One region of the Brevibacillus sp. FW301-21C12A genome, then DNA from elsewhere that is predicted to be linked to it. Evidence: riboswitches for the same ligand, from Rfam matches in the RefSeq annotation. Region 1 holds a riboswitch; each other region holds the start of a gene.

Region 1 (2,267 bases):
CCAGTAGCTTTACCAGGCTCTTTCTTTGTCGTTCTTATTTTGCCAGTTGCGCAGCTTCTTGCTTCAGAACTTCTGCTTTGTCTGTTTGCTCCCAAGGAACCTTCAGGTCATTGCGTCCAAAGTGGCCATAAGCCGCTGTTTGTTTGTAGATAGGGCGACGCAGGTCGAGCTGCTTGATGATGCCAGCCGGACGCAGGTCGAAGTGTTTGCGCACCAGTTTCACCAGATCTTCTTCGGAAACGGTTCCTGTACCAAAAGTATCAACAGCGATGGATACAGGCTGCGCTACACCGATTGCGTAAGCCACTTGCACTTCGCATTTGTCAGCCAGGCCAGCAGCCACAATGTTTTTCGCTACGTAACGAGCAGCGTAAGCGCCGGAGCGGTCTACTTTTGTCGGATCTTTACCGGAGAACGCGCCGCCGCCGTGACGAGCGTAGCCACCGTAAGTGTCTACGATGATTTTGCGGCCAGTCAGACCAGCGTCCCCTTGAGGTCCGCCGATTACGAAGCGGCCAGTCGGGTTGATGAAGTATTTGGTATCAGCGTCCAGCAGCTCAGCCGGAACAACTGGTTTGATAACTTGCTCGATGAGGTCTTGCTTGATTTGCTCCAAGGTAGTCTCAGGAGCGTGTTGAGTCGAAATCACGATGGTGTCGATGCGAACTGGCTTGTCCCCATCGTACTCAACCGTTACTTGCGTTTTGCCGTCAGGACGCAGGTAGGCGAGTGTGCCGTTTTTGCGAACTTCAGTCAAGCGGCGAGCCAGCTTGTGAGACATGCTGATCGGCAGCGGCATCAGCTCAGGTGTTTCGTTGCAAGCAAAGCCGAACATCAGACCTTGGTCACCTGCACCGATCGCTTCGATCTCAGCGTCGGTCATTTTGCCTTCGCGCGCTTCCAAAGCCTGGTCTACGCCGAGAGCGATGTCAGCGGATTGCTCGCCGATCGCAGTGATTACGCCGCAAGTGTCAGCGTCAAAGCCGAACTTCGCACGATCATAACCGATCTCACGGATCGTTTCGCGCACCAGCTTTTGGATGTCCACGTACGTGTTGGTGGTGATTTCACCGGCTACGAGAACCAGCCCGGTAGTTACGGAAGTTTCGCAAGCTACGCGAGCGTTTGGATCCTTGGCCAAAATGGCGTCCAGGATGGAGTCGGAAATTTGGTCACAAATTTTATCCGGATGTCCTTCGGTTACAGACTCAGATGTGAACAGACGACGACCTTTTTGCAAAGCCATGAGAAAATACCTCCTTTGACCTCATACAAATAGTTTGGTAGCCGAGTCAGGATTTTATCGACGTAAACGCAAATAAAAAACCTTTTCCATCTTTTGGAGGAAAAGGTTTGAGCGCTTTTAGCTTCCTTCATCCTCTTATCGGCCAGAACAGATTTCCGTCCTGCTGGTTAGCACCGCTCCAGACGGTTGCCGGGCTTCATAGGGCCAGTCCCTCCGCCTGCTCTGGATAAGAGTATCCATTACGGATTATAGAATAATTGTTTTTTGAGGTGGTGTCAATAGACTTTTGCCAGAGCACCTCTTTGGCCGAAATCGCCCTGTACAAAACGCTGTTGGAATCGCCTGCGGGAAGCGTCTGAGGTGATCGAAGCCGCGTTTTCACAAGGACGATATAGCCATGCCATGCGTCTGTCGAACGCAAAGCGGAAAATTTTTTCTTACACTTGATACGATTTGGCGATTAATACAACAACCTCGGCCCGCGTAGCGCTGCCCTGTGGCTTGAAGAGCGAACCGTATCCGTTTAGCCAGTTTCTTGCCGTCAAAGCGCCGATCGCCGGTGCTGCCCAATGGCCGGCCGGAACATCGCGATAGCTCGGTGCGCTGCTGCTGTTCAGAGCCACGCCCTTCGCCCTGGCGATCATCGCGGCCATTTCCGCCCGCGAAACAGCTTGGTCAGGCTTGATCTGACTGTTTGGATACCCCTTCAAGACTCCGAGCTGATAAGCCACTCCAAGGGTGTTGTACGCCCAGTGCTTTTTTGGCAAATCAGAAAACACTTCCCGTCCGGAATACGCGCTGGCTACCTTCGAGCCGGTTGCGCGCATCGCCTGCAGCAGCATTGTGGCAAACTGCGCACGAGTTACTGCCTCGTTAGGCTTGAACGTCGCATCGCCGAAGCCTTGGACAATTCCTTTGGAGCTCAGCCTGGCGATCTCTGTGCGCGCCCAATGGTCGGAAATATCCCGATACCCCGAGACGAGGGGCTGCTGCGTAACTGTCAATTTGTACGCATCGTACT
Region 2 (2,267 bases), on a different contig from region 1:
ATCAACAGCCAGATGCCGACAAAATTTTGAACGGGAATCACAAGCACATGATAGGGAAGCTGATGGGATACATAGGTGGGAAAATTGAGATAGGTCAACCCCAAATCTATCAGGGAAAAAAGCGCACCCGTCAAAAGAGTAAACAGTGTTTTCCGATAACTGGCTTTGTAGCGTTGATATATCAGGAGGGAGATTGCAAACGTGGCGGCCATTACGAGCATGGCGACCCAGGTGCCTTCGCCGCCCAGATAAAAGCGGTACAGCGCTGATTCGATCAGCACGATCAAGGCGATTCGTACTCCGCCGTAGATCAGAGCGAAAAAGACGATGACGTGCCTGATGTCGAAAATGATTCCTTCGTTGACGCTCGAAGCGAAGGTCATCGCCAGAAACATGCAGACAGAGCTGGTTACGAGAATAAAGCAACGGCTATAGTTACGCATCCGGTCGCGGTAATAGATGTTGAACAAAACAAACGGTGTCAAGGCAAAAAACATTTGCAAGATTAGTTCTTTTAGTAGACTCATTAGACATCCCCATCGCAAATTTGCATGGCTTTTGCTTCAATCTACAAGGTTTCGACAAGACCTTACATAATTCCTCCAAAATTTGGACATCGAGTTGGGATTATTTTGGAGGACAAAAGCTTCAAAAACCCAGTTGACAGATGGGTAAAACAAGGATTATAGTCTGTATATATTAATACAAACGTTGCGAAAATAAAAACTACTCTTATCCAGAGAAGGCTGAGGGAATGGCCCTATGATGCCCGGCAACCTAGCTGGCAAGATCACCGTCTTGCGAGCCAAGGTGCTAACTCCAACAGGTAGCGATACCTGACAGATAAGAGGCGCGAATCTTGTCGATCAAGCCTCTTTCATCTGTTGAAAGAGGCTTTTCCTATTGGAAGGGCGTAGCCTCCTCAGCTTGAAGCTCAGCAGGAAGAAAGAAAAAGGGGGATTTTTCGATGAAAAAGAGACTGGGTCTTGTCACATCAATCGTACTGGCTGCGTCGCTGGCCTTGACCGCTTGCGGCGGGGGAGCGGACACCCAAAATCAGGCGGGAAGCGGCGCTTCCGGCGGCGAGAAGGCGAAGCGCATTGCCTTGATTATGCGCCAAAACGTCGGCACGTTTTCTGCCCAATACATTAACGGCGTGAAGCAGGAAGTCGAGAAAAACGGCGGCGAGCTGACCGTATTCAACGCAGATACCGATTTGTCGAAAATGGCCTCCAACCTCGACGCTGCGGTGAACCAAAATTTTGACGGCATCCTGATTGACCACGGTACGGCGGAAGCGCTGCAGCAAGGCACGCAAAAAGCGGTCGACAAAAAGATCCCGGTCGTGCTGTTCGACACCGATATCAAGCTGCCGGGCGTCCCTGTCGTCGAGCAAGATGACAACAAGCTGGCCGAGTTGAGCCTGGAAAAGCTGGCTGCCGATACGGGCGGCAAAGGCAACATCGTGAAAATTTGGGTAGCGGGCTTTGCGCCGATGGAAAAGCGCCAGGTAACGTATGAAGCATTCCTGAAAAAATACCCGGATATCAAGGAAATCGCCGCGTTTGGCTCGGCAACGAACAACACCGCGCTGGATACGCAAGCGCAGATGGAAGCGATTTTGAAAAAGTATCCGAACAAAGGCGACATTACAGCCGTATGGGCATCGTGGGATGAATTTGCCAAAGGGGCAACCCGTGCGATCCAGCAAGCAGGACGCACCGAGATCAAGGTGTACGGCATCGACCTGAGCGACGAAGACTTGCAACTGATCCAGGAGCCAAACTCTCCTTGGGTCGCGACAGCAGCGGTAGATCCGTCGAATATCGGACGCATTCACGCGCAGACCGTTTTCCAAAAAATGAAAGGCGAGCAAGTGCCAGACAGCGTGAAGCTGAATCCGGTGCTGGTCAAACAGGAAGACTTGCCAAAGGATAAAAAAGTAACGATGGGCGATCTGTCCCAATACGTACAAGAGTGGGGCAAGTAAGCAAATAGAGCTGGTTGGTTTGGCTATTCCCGTTGCTTTTGTCAACGGGAATCTTGTTTATTTAGGGGGGGCGAAAAGTGTCCAGCTTGCAGATGAAAGGGATTGTGAAGCAGTTTTCCGGCGTGCCTGCGTTGCGCTCCGTCGATTTTGAAGTCAAGGCTGGCGAGGTGCACGCGCTGCTCGGAGCGAACGGAGCGGGAAAAAGCACGCTGATGAAAATTCTTACAGGCGCGTATCAGCCGGATGGCGGCAGCATCGCGATTGACGGCAAGGACGT
Region 3 (2,267 bases), on a different contig from region 1:
TAGTTTTCGGATGGATCAAACGGAATGAGCCGATTGTCGTTGCCGCTGCGCAGGTAGGGGGAGCGCCAGTTTTCCGGGAAGCGGTACGGCTGCTCGCCGAACATCAGTCCCAGGACGTCATCGGAGTCAATCGGCAGGAAGTGATCGTAGTTGTCCCTGCGGCCCCCTTCCGACAGGTTGATATGGGACAAAAAGTAGCGCAAATAATGTTCTCCTGTTTCGGTATGCTTTACGATGGAGTAGCTTTCAAATTCGGAGCTTTCCAGTTCTTTTATCGTTTCTATACAGGACAGAAATTCGTCCTTTTCACGCGCGAGCAGAGCGTCCATTGTCGATCGTTCCTTTCATCGGTTTGGGTAGCCTCATGATAGCAAAAGCGTTTCGCTCTGACAATGAAGGCAGAGCGGTCAAGTGCCATCCTGTTGAAAAAAGTTAACTAACGATGCTTCTCACAAAAAGCCCGTAGCTGGATCAATGGCGGCGAGAAGGCAACGGTCGCGCCTGCGGCAGCAGAAAAAGTCGCGCAAGCCTTTTGGAAAACGATGGTGGGGGAAGAAGCCGACGTTTACGAGCGCCAGGCGACAGAGGTTTATGCGGATGAGCATTGGCGCAACAGAACGTGGATGAACGTCAGCGACCAGCGGATGGAAAACGGCAAGCCTGTCCCGTATGACGTCCTGACCGTCCAGGTGGACAAGCGTGAGCGCGTCGCCTTTTACGGCAGGCGGTCTGGCTGCGATCGCACTGTCCATGACATGAAAAAAGAGGCTATCCCTTCAAGCCAAGGCAAGGGGGATAGCCTCTTCCTGTCATTTACTTAGCAGTCGTCGTTCGAACACCCGACAATGACCAGCAGGATAAACAGTACGAGCACCAATGCGAAGCTGTCTCCAAAGATGCCGTGTCCGCAGTAAGATGTACTCACGTTTGTTCCCCCTCCTTTCCGTTATGCTACAGTCTATACACGAACGCACAGATTGGCGTGGGCGAATGCCCGGTATGCGCAAAAATGGGCGCAGAAGAGCGGGAAGAGTGTAAAGAATAGACAAATTCTCAATTGACGAAGACTTTTCGCGGTGTTAAGATACTTTCAAACATCAAACCTGAAAGCAAAAAATGAATAGCATAGTAACAACTCTTATCAAGAGAGGCAGAGGGACTGGCCTGATGAAGCCTCGGCAACCGGTTAAAATCCGGTGCCAATTCCAGCAAAGCTACGTGCTTTGAAAGATGAGAGGATGGTTCAGGCGCAAAGTGTATCCGCGGACAAATCCTCTTCTTTCAAAGAAGAGGATTTTTTGATGCAAAAAACGGCTGAGAATAAACCGACGCAAGGGAGAAAAGGAGCACGTCAATGAAACCCACTTTTCGCGAACAGCTTTCCCGGAAAATTCTGATTCTGGACGGTGCGATGGGCACCATGCTGCAGCAGGCGAACCTGACCGCCGATGATTTTGGCGGCGAAGCGTACGACGGCTGCAACGAGCTGCTGAATTTGACCAGGCCCGATGTGATTCGCTCCATCCATGAAAAATATTTGGAAGCGGGAGCGGACATCGTGGAGACCAATACATTCGGGGCGACTTCGGTCGTGTTGGCCGAATACGATGTCGCGGACAAGGACCTGGAAATCAATATCGCCGCTGCCCGTCTGGCGAAGGAAGCAGTCGATGCCTACTCCACAGCCGAATGGCCGCGCTACGTGGCGGGGGCGATGGGGCCGACGACGAAAACGCTGGCACTGACAGGCGGCGTCACTTTCGAGGAACTGGTGGAGTCGTACTACCGCCAGGCAAAAGGGTTGATTATCGGCGGGGTGGACGTCCTGTTGCTGGAGACGTCGCAGGATACGCTGAACGTCAAGGCAGGCGGGATCGGCATTCGCCAGGCGTTTGAAGAACTGAACGTAGAACTGCCGGTGATGCTGTCCGGAACGATCGAGCCGATGGGTACGACTTTGGCGGGGCAAAACATTGAAGCGTTCTACATCTCGCTTGAGCACCTGAAGCCCGTGACGATCGGCCTGAACTGTGCGACAGGGCCGGAATTTATGCGCGACCATCTGCGCACGTTGTCCGGCTTGGCCCAATGTGGGGTAAGCTGCTATCCAAACGCCGGGCTGCCGGACGAAAACGGGCACTACCACGAGACGCCGCAAGGACTTGCTGCGAAAATGCGCGCTTTTGCCGAGCAAGGCTGGCTGAACGTGGCAGGCGGCTGCTGCGGAACGACGCCTGACCACATCCGGGCAATGGCGGAGGCGCTCA

Evidence for each region. A riboswitch is a leader RNA that binds a small molecule or an ion and turns the genes downstream of it on or off. The one in region 1 is predicted to bind S-adenosylmethionine.
Region 2: linked by a shared signal. The riboswitch ahead of AC3WQH_RS22520 (sugar ABC transporter substrate-binding protein) and the one ahead of metK (methionine adenosyltransferase) in region 1 are both predicted to bind S-adenosylmethionine.
Region 3: linked by a shared signal. The riboswitch ahead of metH (methionine synthase) and the one ahead of metK (methionine adenosyltransferase) in region 1 are both predicted to bind S-adenosylmethionine.

The regions. Positions count from the first base shown of each region.
Region 1 is NZ_JBYTBG010000046.1:18,410-20,676, forward strand. Features, by position in the region: gene metK (methionine adenosyltransferase) at 35-1,246, opposite strand; SAM riboswitch class I at 1,379-1,479, opposite strand; gene AC3WQH_RS21420 (S8 family peptidase) at 1,684-2,267, opposite strand, start outside.
Region 2 is NZ_JBYTBG010000052.1:23,284-25,550, reverse strand. Features, by position in the region: gene AC3WQH_RS22525 (ATP-binding protein) at 1-527, opposite strand, end outside; SAM riboswitch class I at 730-850, shown strand; gene AC3WQH_RS22520 (sugar ABC transporter substrate-binding protein) at 968-1,990, shown strand; gene AC3WQH_RS22515 (sugar ABC transporter ATP-binding protein) at 2,068-2,267, shown strand, end outside.
Region 3 is NZ_JBYTBG010000002.1:123,288-125,554, forward strand. Features, by position in the region: gene AC3WQH_RS02170 (hypothetical protein) at 1-329, opposite strand, end outside; gene AC3WQH_RS02175 (hypothetical protein) at 543-821, shown strand; gene AC3WQH_RS02180 (YjcZ family sporulation protein) at 818-925, opposite strand; SAM riboswitch class I at 1,136-1,237, shown strand; gene metH (methionine synthase) at 1,355-2,267, shown strand, end outside.